DNA from 3 places in the Sporosarcina sp. FSL W7-1349 genome. Region 3 is predicted to be linked to each of the others. Evidence: riboswitches for the same ligand, from Rfam matches in the RefSeq annotation. Region 3 holds a riboswitch; each other region holds the start of a gene.
The links. Region 3 has a riboswitch for cobalamin ahead of MKY41_RS12220 (ribonucleoside-diphosphate reductase subunit alpha). Riboswitches for the same ligand answer to the same signal wherever they lie in the genome.

Region 1 (4,809 bases), 1.7 Mb from region 3:
ATTCTGGAAAGGATGCAGCGCCCCACTTGATCGGTTCCAAGGGGATACTCTAGGCTAGGTGCTTCCAGAATCCGAGCAAAATCTGTTTTTAATGGATCATGAGGAGCAAAGATAGGAGCAATAATAGCCAATAGGATGAAGACAACGGCGATGGCTAAGACAATTTTGAACCAAACATTTTTCCTTTTTCGTGTTTTCACCCTTTCCCCTCCCCTCTGATTTCCACTCTAGGATTTAGAGCTTGCGTGATGATATCGACCATGAAATTGATGATGACGTAGATGAATACCATGAAAATCACGTATGCCTGCAACAAGGGATAATCTCGATAGGTGATAGCTTCCAATGCCATCGATCCAAGACCGGGCCATGCGAATACACTTTCCACGATGACCGTTCCCCCTAATAGCACGGCAACCGAGAGACCTAACAAAGTAATGATTCCTAACAGCGCATTCGGTAAAACATGTCTGATCAATATATGACTTTCCTTAATTCCCCGCGCTCGCGCCCCAATAACGAAATCCTGCGAATACTGATCCAAGATCGCTGCTCGGATCTGTCTTGTATATCTTCCGATTAAGGGAATCGATAACGTGAAAGCGGGTAAAATCACGCTATCCAAAGAGGTAGGATCGGTAATCTTAAACCAATTCAATTTCACAACAAAAAAATAGATTAACAGAAGCCCTAACCAAAAAGAGGGAATCGATATGCCAACGAGTGAAAACGCCCGAATCGTAAAATCAATCCAGTTATTTTTCTGCATGGCGGATAGAATTCCTAAAGTGAGAGAACATCCAACTAATATAAATAAAGCAACCATCGCTAATTTAACCGTCATGAACACTCTTTGTCCGATCACATCTGTGACGGGTCCCCTCGTAGAATACGAATAGCCAAGATCCCCTGTCACTAAGTTGGAGAGCCAGTTTCCATATTGCACGATAAACGGATCGTTTAACCCCATTTCTTCTCTTGTTTTCTCAAGCAACTCTGTAGTAGGTATCACATCATGCGAAGTCAACATCATTTCTGCCGGATCACTCGGGGTTAAATGCGACAGCCCAAAAGTGATAAAAGATGCCAAAAGCATTACCAGAAAGAGTTGGAGGAACCTTTTGAACACATACAATTTCATAGCATCACGTCCATTTTTCATTCCCAGTTTCCTGGGGAAAGACCCTATTCATTAATTTTTTTCGATAAAGAAATAGAAAGACACTTCTGCCCAAGCTAAATAAGATAAATGCCAGCCACAACCCATGATTTTGGTATTGCGGTATTAAGGTGTAATAAGCTATGAGAAAAAGAAGTAAAGATAAAATCATTGAATCCCTGATGGGACCTGTAAACGTACATCCAGTGAAAACCCCGAAATAGACAAGCCCAACGCCAATGACAAAAGGCAGCACAATCAGCCATATAAAAAATTCATGGCTCATGGCGATCACGCTTTCAATACTCGTAAAAGCGGCGATAATAGGATCCTTGAATAGGATGAGGACGACCGATAATACGATGCTTAATACGGCAGTACAAACATTCGATATAGAAAGCATTTCCTTATATTCTTGTAGATTTTTCTCCCCGGCACTTTTCCCCGCAAATACGCTAGAGGCATTCGCAATCCCGTCATACATATAGCAGATGATATAGTGTAATTGGAATAACACGGCATTCGCAGCTAGGACAACGGTGCCTAATTCCGCTCCTTTCGCAACAAACATATTAGTCATGACTAACAGGCAAACCGTTCTAATAAACAGATCGGTATTGACCCCAATCATTTTTTTGAAAGTTCCCGGATCGAATATGTTATGTTTCAGACCAAGTAGGGTGTTTACGTTTAATTTGCTACATATTAAAAAGGTTCCTAATACAAATCCATAAAACTGAGAAATCAGGGTAGCATAGGCGACTCCGGCAACTCCCATTTCAAACGCAAAAACCAACACCAAGTCTAAAATGATATTCAGGACGTTCATAGAGATCTGCAAAAAAAGGGTTTCTTTCACGTGTTTCCGCCCCATTAACCAGCCCAAATTGACATAGCCGAGCAGCACAAATGGAGCTCCCCATATGAGTATTTTGAAATAAGTGACGGCATGCTCCGTTACCTCGGGCTCCGGCCGATAAATTGATAATGCGATGTTTTGAATCAAGGTTTGACAAGCAATGAAAATAAGACTCATTATCAATGCGGTCACAAACGGCCGGACAAAAGCATAATAACGATCTTGCTCATGCCCGCTTCCTAAGGACTGCGCAGAAAATCCGGATGTACTCACCCGCAAAAATCCGAATAACCAATATAATGTATTGAAAATCACGGCACCGATGGCTACTCCACCGATATAAGAGGCATTGCCAAGCCTCCCTACGACCGCCGTATCGACCGCCCCTAATAGAGGCTGAGTGACGGTCGAAATGACAAAAGGGATAGCCAGTGCTAAGTATTCTTTATATTTCATAGACACCTCGCAGACGTACATATTGAGCAGTGATTCATGTTCTTCTTCGAGGAAATCGAAGTGATTTCATCACCCTTTCTTGCAATAGGCGGAAATGTGACCATTAAAAAAGAGCATTTAAACCAAATAGGTTCAAATGCTCACAAAAATGAGATAATCTGTCTTCAGCTAACAGAAATGACTTTTCGTAAACACACTCTCCTCTATTCCCGGGGGTTTATTTGTGTTCTTTAAACAGGCAGGTCTCCTGACTTATCCTCGATGCTCTCCGCGTCTTCCCGCTTTAAAAATAAAGCAGTGACATCTTGCAGGTCGCTCCGAATTACAGTGGCGGGTACCGTGTCGGATTTTCACCGAACTTCCCTTTTAAGCTATATGTATAGAAACTACACATAAAGCACCTATTTAAATTAGTATGTAATTGTAATGCCTATTTGCAATTCAGTAACTGAACGCGTATAGCAAGGCCATAATTGATTTCAATATACTATAAAAAAACACAATTGTCTACATCTTCCTGCATAGGGCTTCATTTGCTGACAGGCACTTAGGATTTTTTTCTTTTTCGGACATACAGGGCAATGGATTGAAGAATTAAATTAAGCACACTAATAACGAGGAGCAGTTGAACCGGATAGAACGGTTTGAAATAGCCATCCCAATTCCCGATCCCAGTCATTTGCAACGTCAAATAGCGGGATATCAAATAGGAAAAGACATTTCCGACCATCCAGACAACGATAGAAAACCTCTGCTTATTTTTGTAAGCTAGGACAGCGGGCACGACCAATAGCGGCACATAACCGAACATGGACCAATAGGCAAAATCCACATACATCGCTAGATACCCATAAGGGAAACTATATAAAATCAGGAAAAGTATTGACCAACCGTAGTTTTTCATGTGAGTCACATCCATTTCCGTTGCAGATCTTCGGATGAGTCCATAGTCCGTTTCATTTCCTTTTTGACTTCTTCCCAATCAAAAGTGCTGAAAATGCGGTAATCATCCGGATCTATAATGCGGTAATGCTGACTGACCACATTTTGCTGCAGTCGGTAGTCCTTCCAATTTTCTATGTCCCGCCACCATATGCGTCCGCCCATCGTCTTCCTTCCTGCCGGGCGGATCCGTTCGTACAACACCAGTTCCACCGTCTCGAGCGGATCCTCGCCAAGAGCGGACTGCAACGAAACACTTTCACGGAATAGACCGCAAACTGCCAAAACTACCGTCCATCCAGCCTGCACCCGCCCCTTTTCAATTTGCAGCAACGTTTTCTTAGAGATGCCAAGTAAATCCGCCATCCGCTGTTGGGTATGCCCCTGCTCAGTCCGAATCAACTTCATTTGCTCCGAAACAATATGTATAATTTCTTCTTTTATAATCATAATCACCCCTTTAGTGTAATTATACACCATAAAAACCGAGAGTGCCAGGCACCCAAACAATTCAGAATTGTGTTTAAATTGTTTAGGTGACTGTCCCCGGGGAATGCAAGCAGTGAAACTGTATATTTTTTCTTGCACGATCCAAACTATTGTAATCATCCTAAAGGAGGTACTATTCGTGGAGAGAAGTTCATCAAGCGACAGATACCAGCCGGTCACATCCGTCAACAGTGGCGTCGGTGTGGAAGTAATACCGGACATCTATTGTTACACGGACCAAATCGTCAATGTCGTTTTTTATGGAAAGCAAGGAGAGGGAGAAAAGTGGGTCCTGATCGACGCGGGGATGCCCACATCCGGTAAAAATATTATAGAGGAAGCCGAAAAAAGATTTGGAGCTGGCAATCCGCCGCAAGCGATCGTTTTGACCCATGCCCATTTTGACCATATCGGCGGATTGATTAATGTCCTTGAGGAATGGCCCGTCCCGGTATACGCTCATCCTTTGGAAATTCCGTACATCACCGGGCAACAAGATTATCCCGACCCCGACTTCATGGTGGAAGGCGGCATGGTGGCAAAAATGTCCGCCATGTTTCCAATTGAGGCGATTGATATCGGAGATCGAGCGAATCCGCTGCCTGCCGACAATTCCGTCCCTTCTATGCCTGGATGGAAGTGGATTCATACCCCGGGTCACTCGGCAGGACATGTCACCTTCTATCGCGAGTCTGATGGGGCGTTAATAGCGGGCGATGTGTTTGTCACCGTCCGTCAAGACGCCTTGTATAAAGTCCTCACGCAGGAACGCGAGATGTCCGGACCTCCCCGTTATTTGACACCAGACTGGACTGCCGCCGAACAATCCGTGAAAGCGATGCAAGCACTTCATCCGAAAGTGGCCGTCACCGGACATGGCGTACCGGTCTCAGGCGAATGGCTG
Region 2 (4,809 bases), on a different contig from region 3:
TGCTATGAAAGCGGGCAAGGTGATTGCTCAAGGCAACCCATCCGACATTGTTACGGAAGAACTTGTCGAGGAAGTGTTCGGACTGAAATGCAAAGTCATTCAAGATCCGATAACCGATACGCCGCTAATTGTCCCCCTTGGTCGTGACCGCTCTAAGTAGTCGGAAAAATACTTGAGTTGCCCAATCCCTCTTAACCAACAGGGCAGTACTATTTCCTCTTTCCCAATTCGAACATTCATTCCATTAGTACATGAAATAAAGGAACCAGCTGATACCTTTATTTCATGTACTCTCCGCAAATATGTTAACCCGTAATAATTCTTATCAACCTATCATTCAACGCCAATTCACTTGACTCTAATAGTTTATTTCATTTAAACTAAACATAATTGAAAATGATTCTCATTATCATTAATTTATTTTGGATATGTATAACTTTTACTGGAATTAAAAGCGTTTAATTATTAAATGCAAAATCAATGTGCCATCAAAAGGTATGAGCAGAATTTCAAAAACAGAGCTCGATGCTTATGAATAGGAGGGAATGCCTGTGATTCAGTATTTCATTGCTAACGAAACATTTACTCATCATATGGACTGTTTTTGTCCAGACAAAAGACATGTAACTATGGTAACAATTCATAAATGGGATATCATCGAAGCATTTAAGGTTTTACCTATGAAAATAAGTGGTATGTTCTAGCTACGATTTATAATCGAGGGCGTTTATATATCGCTCTTGCAGATTTGGAACAATACTCTAAGCAAGGAAAGCTAGTACCAGATTATGACTTGGATTTGAAGATAAACTTTTTGGAATTTCAAATAGACAAGTCGTTGGAAATTAGAGACAAAGAACTGTTTTTACAGTACACCAAAGAATTAAAAGAGGTGCATGTCCTTAAAATGAAGATGGAGAATTTCTACGAAAATAAAGAAGTCATGAATTATCGATGATACGTATTAGAATTTTTTAAGGCATTTCACCTAGTTTGTCCCAGAGTCAAAGCGAGAAGAATGTTACGACAAGTGCGGACCGAAACTAAAATGGTTTGCAGAATAAAAGCTAGCACCTAGTAGAAGATAGGTGGCTATCGTCGCGAGGAATCGCTGTTAAATTGTCTTAGTGACTGTCACCGCATTCAGAATATGGTACGATGATGAGGGAAAAGTGAATATTTCTTAAATAGGTGCCGTCCTTGTAGATTGGAAGGACGGCTTAAAAGGGAAGTTTGGTGAAATTCCAACACGGTTCCCGCCACTGTAAATTCCGAGCAATTTGCATAACGCCACTGCTGTATGAAAGCGGGAAGGCGCAAGTTGTGTAGAAGATAAGTCAGGAGACCTGCCTATTTACGGACACAGATGAACCTACGGGAGATAGGAAAGTGTTTACGGAAAGAATGGTCATATTTTTATAAAGACATATACTTTTTTCTGATAAGCATGTACCCCTCAATAGGTGTGCGTGCTTTTTTATATTAGAAAATATGAAATCAGTCAAAAGGAGGACTTTGAATGTCGGTAACCAATTGCCAAGTGTGTGGGTTTATCTACAGTGAATGGTTTGGGGATACGAGAAATGGAGTGCCTAAAGGGACATCCTTACACGAACTGGCTGGCAGCTTGTGCAACCGCTGCGGGATGCAGGGGGAGAGGCATGTGAAAGAGTTGAGCGCCATCTATGAAAGCATGGAAGCGGATTATTATGATCAATTTGCAGGGAAGTCGGGGATTTCTTTTTATACAGATTTACTAGAGCGTGATGAATTGGCTCAACATGTGCTGGAGGTTGGGGTGGGCACAGGACGCATCGCAATTGAGATCAGCCGAAAGGGCATACCGGTGACAGGTATTGATAATAGCGGGGACATGTTAAAGTTCGCGAAGAAAAAAGCGAAGGCTTTATTTAGAAATCGCCCTTCTTTACTTGATGTCGTTGAAATGGATGCTTTGCAGCTGGATCTCCCCAAAACCTTTTCACATATTCTCTTGCCTGACGGATTCCTCCAGCATTTTACAGCAATAAGCGAACAGGTGACACTGCTTCAGAAAGTACATAGCCATTTGAAAAAAGATGGTATTTTGGCGGTTGACATCATCTTACCGCCAGTGGGCCGGGAGTGGACTTTCAGCCATCGGAAGAAATTGATGAATCGCCAAGAAATCTCTTTGGATATCCGGAGAGGGACTTCTTTGACCCGGCAAGTTTACTACTATGAAGCGACATTTGAAAAATTCGTCAACCGGAACAGCGAGGGCAGGTATCGCGTGGATCGCGAGTTGAGTCTCATGCTTCCGAAAGAAGCAGGGCTTTTGTTGGAGAGTCAAGGCTTTACCGTGGTGGAGATGGTGAACAACTATCAATCGCATAAGCTGCAGGGCTGGGCATCGTCTTATTTAGAGTATTGCGTTGTTACTCCTTCCTTAACGAAAGAGGAAAGTTTACAGGAAACCATCCAGGATGGACTCCAACCGTTTCAAGAAAACGTTTGGCAGAATGGAGGGTATCCATTGGGAGGAGTCATGCAAGAACGGCATGCGGGCGACGTCGAGTATTGGACAATCATTGCGAGAAAAGCATGACACGTTTGCTGGTCATGCCTTCCATTGTAAAAACACCAGCTCCATAACCGGGTCCTCCTGATAAAGGGGTCCACTTTACTCAACCTCTTCAAACTTTGTAATTAATTCCTTCAGCATTAAAACATGCGGGATTCCGGCTTCCATAAATACAGTAGATGAAGTAAGATAGCCCAGTTTATGATAAAAGCCCTCGGCCTGCGTCTGCCCATGTAATTTAACGCGGGCCAATCCCTTTTGTGCTGCGATTTTTTCCAACGCTTCGATAATTCCTTTTCCAATCCCGAATTTACGATAATGCTCTAAAATGCAAATCCTTTCTAGTTTTCCATAGCCATCCATCACTCGTAATCTTCCCGTTCCAACAGGTTTTCCATCGTAATAGACTAATATGTGTTCACATGGTCCATTCAATGTATCAAAACTGTCAAATTCCTCTTCTAGCGGAACGCCCTGTTCGTGAACAAATACTTCTTTCCTGATCGCAAAGGCTTTTTGTAAATTCTCTTCAGTTGTAATTACTTTTGATTGCATCATTCTTCAGTCCTTTTTGGAATTAATTTTAGACAATCGATAATGAATGTTCTACATTTATAAGTATATATATCTTTTTTATTGCATGTGCAAAATTTTAGGGAGTTCCTTATAAAGAAAAAGGAAAATATCCCACCGAGAAGGAAAGAATAATCGTATCAAAAAAACTTCTGACAAGTGTATGGGGCTTACTGCTGAGGGCCAGATTGTTAGCAGAGTACCATGCGTCCAAATCGCAAAGGAGACAAACACAGTATGAAAATCATTGTTACGAGTATATTTGTACAAGATCAAGGAAAGGCATTGGAGTTTTATACAGAAAAGTTGGGGTTTGTAAAAAAGCATGACGTTCCCGCCGGTGAATTCCGATGGATTACCCTTGTTTCCCCCGACGATGCAGATGGGACCGAGCTTTTACTCGAACCGAATAACCATCCTGCCGCAAAGGAGTATCAACAGAAAATATTTGCCGATGGTATTCCAGCAACCATGTTTAGCGTTCCAGATATTCACAAAGAGTACAAGCGATTATTGGAATGCGGCGTGCAGTTCACTATGGAACCGACGCAAATGGGCGAAGTCACACTAGCGGTCTTCGACGATACATGCGGCAACCTGATTCAGATTGTGCAGCAGACGAAATAACCTAAATCCCCTCTTGTGTCTTTTAGCGCAAGAGGGGATTTTTTGTGACACTCTATAAAGTATGTCGGACCAATAAGATTTTTAATTAATAGGATTCAACAACAATCTCGGACATTATATTAGGGATTGCAGATTTGATAAATTCCTCTGGTGGCTCCTTCTTTCCAATTCTTCTTCATACTCCCAACTGAATATAAGAGCAGTAATTCTTCATCTAGAAATGACGTAACTATATCATTTGTGATGATGACAAATCCTGTTTGTTGGTTACCAACCAATTGATGTATTTCCTCAGTAGCAACTTTTTTCCTGTAAACGTGGAAAAATCTCTCCTGCAAAAATATAAAAAACACTAGAATTTCACAAAAGATGTGGTTATAATTCAAAGTATGGACCTATAATTGATAATGATTTTCATTTTCGTTTAGAGGTTTAATAAAGTTGAGGAGAGAAGAGAATGAGTGTTGTTACAGGTATATTTCGCAAGAACGTAATTTCTTTATTTGTATTATTAATAGCAATTGCTGTATTAGCAGCAGGCTGTGGAAGTTCAGAAGCAGAACAAGGATCTGCTGAGCAGAATAAGGATACATCCGATTCAGCAGGTGAAGAAAGCCGTACCATCACGCATGCTTTGGGAACGACGGAGATAAAAGGGACTCCTAAACGGATAGTGACTTTGTATCAAGGGGCAAATGACGCGGCTGTGGCGCTTGGTGTCAAACCGGTCGGAATTGTAGAGTCATGGGCAGAACAGCCGGTCTACAACTATTTGAAAGAGGATTTGGATGGGGTTCAAATTGTCGGGCAGGAAACTCAGCCTAATTTAGAGGAAATCGCGAAATTGAAACCGGATTTGATCATCGCCTCCAAGATTCGCCATGAGGAAGTATATGAGCAATTATCGGCAATTGCGCCTACTGTAGCACATGAAACGGTATTTGCCTTTGATGAAACTGTTGAACTGATGGGGCAAGCGTTAGGCCAAGAAGAAAAAGCGAATGAAATTATGGATAGCTGGAACGAGCGGGTAGCGGATTTCCAAG
Region 3 (4,809 bases):
CTGCAATCGCGATGGGGTTGTACGTGCTAATTTATCTGATCTTTGCATTCCTGACGGTCGGCTATTACCGGAAAACGGTGAAAGCGGCGTTATGAGCGGACGAAGCGCCGGCATAAAGAAAAAAAGGGATTGTCCAAGCGGGACAATCCCTTCAGACTGTAGACAAACTCCAGAAATTTTGGAGTTTGCCTACAGTCTTTTTTCTTTTACAATGGAAGTAATCTTAGGAAATGTTGATTTCCGCTGCGGATGGACGCTTTCCGCGGGCACGGCTTCAGCCGCTTCCCTCGCTGCGCTCAGTCCAGGGTCTTCCGCTCGTGCTGTTCCCGCTGGAGTCGCCATCCTCCGCTCCAATCAACAGTTTTTCCTTCAAACTTACAGAGGTGATGGATATGATGACGAAGAATCAAATGAACCAACGAGAACAGTTGGAAATGCTGACTATTGAACAGTTGGTGCCCCAGGATCATTTGGTACGTAAACTGGATGCAGCCATTGACTTCGCGTTCATCTATCCATTGGTGGAAGACCTGTACTCGACAATCGGGAGACCCAGTATCGACCCGGTGGTACTGATCAAAATGACATTCATCCAATATACCTTCGGCATACGATCCATGCGCCAAACGATCAAAGAAATTGAAACGAATATGGCATACCGCTGGTTTCTCGGCTTTGGCTTTCATACAGAGGTGCCCCATTTTTCCACATTCGGGAAGAACTACATTCGCCGTTTTACAGATACGGATCTATTTGAACAGATCTTCTATCGGGTGCTGAAGGAGGTCGCAGATCGTGGGCTTCTTAGCCCGGATCATGTCTTTATCGACTCCACCCATGTGAAAGCGGGTGCGATGGACAACCCTACGAGGGCTAAAAAAATTGTCCATGCAAGCGATGCTTACGTTTGCTGCTTTGAATCTTAAGAAGTTGGCCAGCTGGACGTGGAAAGCGCCAGCCACGGCGTAATAGAAAGAAAAATAGAAGAGTGGTAGGGCTCATTTCCCTAAAAAAACACTTAAAACAGGAAAAGGGTTGGAAATCAAATCGATTTCCAACCCTTTTGTCTACAGTCTGAAGGGATTGTCCAAGCGGGACAATCCCTTTTTCTCAAAATCCGCATCTGGAACTTCATTTCTCCAACTCTGCCGCCACAAACTTCAAATCCTCCGCCAACAATGGATATAAATTCGGCCGGCGTCTGGCGGCCAGCGGATGATAGGCGACGGCGGTCCGATAGCCCCGGACATCATGCCAGCTGCCTCGCAATTGTTTGACCTCCGCTTCGGGGTTTTGGAAAAATGACTGTACAGCAACATTCCCTAGACAAAGGACAAGCTCGGGTTGCTGTTCTTCCAACTGCCTTACCAAATGGCGGATGCAAATATGCCGCACCGTTTCTTTGTCATAGGCGCGAATCGGCTTTCGTTTCAGCACATACGTGACATAAAGGGAATCCTTCGATAAGCCCGCCTCAAAAGCGGCCTGCTGCAATGTTTGTCGCGTCCCGCAGACCATCGGCGTCCCTTCACGATCCTCCCGCGCGCCTGGATTATCGAGGACAATCATTATAGGAGCTTTGGGATTTCCCTCTCCCCAAATCATACGAGTTCCTTGTTCATAGAGCCCGCATTCCTTACAATTTTTCTCGGAAGGAGGCGTCGCGTCTTCGGGCCAAATTTCCGGGCAAAACGAATTCAACATTCTCACGCTCCTTGCGATGAAAACCGATTTTTTACATTATCGGACAAAATTCGAACCGAACTCCTGCATAATGCGGTCCACTTCTTCCACATGTTCCGGCTTCAAAAGTGCTTTCATGCGAGGCATGAAACTCGTTAAGTAAGCTTGATCGAAAGTGCGGTCCGCTTGCTTTTGAAAACTTTCCGCGAGCAAGTCCTCCGCTTCTCCGATTTTATCCTCTTGCACTCTTTCCAAAATAAAGGATTGAAATTTTTGCTGTCCTGCATTCATGCGATCTCCTCCTAAATTGTTCATTCCGTAAAATTATTTCACACATTATAAAAAATAGACAGATTTTCGATTGTCAGTTGTTTCATGGCGTTCCCGCTTCATTTCATTTTACTTTCTTTGGCAATTGAAAAGATGAGTGAATTTCTAGAAAAGGGACAGTATAGAGGTTGTAAGTGAATTTATGAATTCGCTTAACAATAACAAAAAATGGAGAGTGTTCAAATGAGGGACAACAACCAAGATCGTCAACGTCAAGATCGTCAAAATCGCAATAACAATAACCAAGATCGTAACCGGGAATTGGATAACTTGGAATTTGGTCAAGACTTCTTGGACGACATTCCACAGCGCAACGATAATAATCAAAACAACCGGGATAACCAAAACCGCAACCGAAACAATAATAACCGCAACCGTTAAGTGAGTATGAAATCCTGTATTGCCTTAGGGTGATACAGGATTTTATTTTTTATACGTAAATATTTTTACCTATTTACGTATCGTATACAACATGTTAGGGTGGAAGAGGTGTTAATACACAACATATAGTAGTATCTAACGATTGGATGGTACCAGATTTGGTTTAAAAGGGAATCCGGATGCAAACCGGAGCTGTCCCCGCAACTGTGGTCGCTGACGACCGCCTCGATAACCACTGCAGCAAAGGCTGTGGGAAGGGAGGCTGGAAGGATGAAGCGCAAGCCAGTATACCTGCCGCCTATCGTCTGCGACACTTTCTTCGGGGGTTGAGAGGTGGGGGCAAGCGGCTTTTTGCTAATGACTTTTTAGGCGAAATGTGTATCGTTTGTTTCTACATAAAATCCTGAGCGATGGCTCCTACCGGAAGAGGTGGAGGCCATCGCTTTTTTGATTTATTTTTATAAAGGAGAGGAATAGGATGACAAGATTAATTGAAAAAAGTACCGTTCCCACAGTGATGAATGAACTGCAAAATGAATTTGGCACCGACGCTATTGAACCCTTGGCCCTTGCCAGTAAGAGATGGCAACGGCAACACCCGGCCGGGGATGAATCCGAGTGGACAAAAGCGATGATTTTAGAGGCGCTTAGTTTACTCGACGAAGCTGCCCCGTATTGGACGTACGTGGCGGCCCGCCTTTATTTGAAAGAAGCGTACAGGCAACAGAAAGAATTGCGCGGTGTCGACGTATACTCTAATTTTGCCGAACATGTAGCCCGCTTGGTGCGGCAAGGTTTGTACACGGCCGACCTTCTCGAGAATTACGATCCGAATGACTTAGCGGCAATCGGCAAGCTGATTGAGCCAGAACGGGATAAACTGTTTACCTACATAGGATTGAAAACGTTGATGGATCGGTATATAGCAGTGGATTTCGACAAACAACCTGTCGAGCTTCCTCAAGAGCGATGGCTCATCATCGCGATGACATTAATGCAGAATGAAACGGTCGATCGCTTGGAGAAAGTGGCTGAAGCCTATTGGGCGATGAGCGAATTGTACATGACCGTAGCGACGCCGACGTTAGCGAATGCCGGCAAACCGAATGGACAACTATCCAGCTGCTTCATCGATACCGTGGATGATTCCTTGCAAGGAATTTATGATAGCAATACTGACATAGCTAATTTATCCAAATATGGGGGCGGCATTGGCGTCTATATGGGGAAAGTTCGGGCTCGCGGCTCGTCTATCCGGGGATTCAAGGGAGCATCGAGCGGTGTACTGCCGTGGATCAAACAATTGAATAATACGGCTGTCAGCGTGGATCAATTAGGGCAGCGCCAAGGGGCTATTGCTGTATATCTTGATGTATGGCACCAAGATATAGTGACGTTCCTTGACTTGAAGCTGAATAACGGAGACGAGCGGTTGCGAGCCCATGACATTTTTACAGGGGTTTGTTTGCCGGATCTGTTCATGGAGCAGGTCGAAAAGCGGGGAGAGTGGTATTTGTTCGATCCGCATGAAGTTCGCACGGTGATGGGGTATTCCTTGGAGGATTTTTATGATGAAACGAAAGGTGCTGGGTCGTTTCGTGATAAGTACGAGGAATGTGTAAATCACCCGAAATTAACGAAAGAAACCATACCGGCAATTGAAATTATGAAACGCATTATGCGCAGTCAGCTCGAAACGGGGACGCCTTTCATGTTTTATCGTGACGAGGTAAACCGCACGAATCCAAATCGGCATGAGGGGATGATCTATTCCTCTAATCTTTGTTCGGAAATCATGCAAAATATGAGTCCGACAAAGTTTGAATCAGTTGCATTGGAAGATGATCTTGTCGTCACCCGATCAAAACCAGGTGATTTTGTTGTTTGTAATTTATCTTCCATTAACCTTGGAAAGGCAATCCCAGCAAACGTGTTGGACCGTTTGATCCGCATTCAAGTCCGCATGCTAGACAATGTCATTGATTTGAATGAAATTCCAGTCGTTCAAGCGCAGCGGACCAATGCACGCTATCGCGGAATCGGTCTTGGTACATTTGGCTGGCACCACCTATTGGCATTGGAAAACATCCAGTGGGAATCGGAGGAAGCTGTTGAGTACGCTGACCGTCTTTATGAAAAGATTGCGTATGCGACGATTCAAGCATCAATGGAACTGGCAAGAGAAAAAGGAGCTTATCCACTATTTAGAGGTTCGGATTGGCAATCAGGCGATTATTTTGTGAAGCGCGGCTATGATTCAAGCGCTTGGCGGGAGCTGCGAATTGAGGTGGCGGCATATGGCGTGCGAAACGGCTACTTAATGGCCGTAGCGCCGAACAGTTCGACATCAGTGATTGCTGGCTCCACGGCATCAATCGATCCGGTCTTTAAACCGTTCTATCATGAGGAAAAGAA

Region 1: it holds a riboswitch for cobalamin, as region 3 does, so the genes downstream of both, MKY41_RS04080 (MATE family efflux transporter) here and MKY41_RS12220 (ribonucleoside-diphosphate reductase subunit alpha) in region 3, are expected to answer to the same signal.
Region 2: it holds a riboswitch for cobalamin, as region 3 does, so the genes downstream of both, MKY41_RS15135 (methyltransferase domain-containing protein) here and MKY41_RS12220 (ribonucleoside-diphosphate reductase subunit alpha) in region 3, are expected to answer to the same signal.

The regions. Positions count from the first base shown of each region.
Region 1 covers NZ_JBBOOK010000001.1:814,237-819,045, forward strand. Annotated here, with positions in the region: gene nikC (nickel transporter permease) at 1-200, opposite strand, end outside; gene nikB (nickel ABC transporter permease) at 197-1,162, opposite strand; gene MKY41_RS04080 (MATE family efflux transporter) at 1,146-2,474, opposite strand; cobalamin riboswitch at 2,695-2,894, opposite strand; gene MKY41_RS04085 (hypothetical protein) at 3,022-3,378, opposite strand; gene MKY41_RS04090 (helix-turn-helix transcriptional regulator) at 3,384-3,863, opposite strand; gene MKY41_RS04095 (MBL fold metallo-hydrolase) at 4,045-4,809, shown strand, end outside.
Region 2 covers NZ_JBBOOK010000002.1:253,345-258,153, reverse strand. Annotated here, with positions in the region: gene MKY41_RS15145 (ABC transporter ATP-binding protein) at 1-160, shown strand, start outside; gene MKY41_RS15140 (IDEAL domain-containing protein) at 815-958, shown strand; cobalamin riboswitch at 1,173-1,368, shown strand; gene MKY41_RS15135 (methyltransferase domain-containing protein) at 1,520-2,587, shown strand; gene MKY41_RS15130 (GNAT family N-acetyltransferase) at 2,663-3,118, opposite strand; gene MKY41_RS15125 (VOC family protein) at 3,374-3,763, shown strand; gene MKY41_RS15120 (ABC transporter substrate-binding protein) at 4,221-4,809, shown strand, end outside.
Region 3 covers NZ_JBBOOK010000001.1:2,478,734-2,483,542, reverse strand. Annotated here, with positions in the region: gene MKY41_RS12245 (FtsX-like permease family protein) at 1-95, shown strand, start outside; partial or broken gene MKY41_RS12240 (transposase) at 393-905, shown strand; gene MKY41_RS20775 (hypothetical protein) at 850-969, shown strand; gene MKY41_RS12235 (uracil-DNA glycosylase) at 1,132-1,701, opposite strand; gene MKY41_RS12230 (hypothetical protein) at 1,741-1,974, opposite strand; gene MKY41_RS12225 (hypothetical protein) at 2,197-2,394, shown strand; cobalamin riboswitch at 2,525-2,706, shown strand; gene MKY41_RS12220 (ribonucleoside-diphosphate reductase subunit alpha) at 2,873-4,809, shown strand, end outside.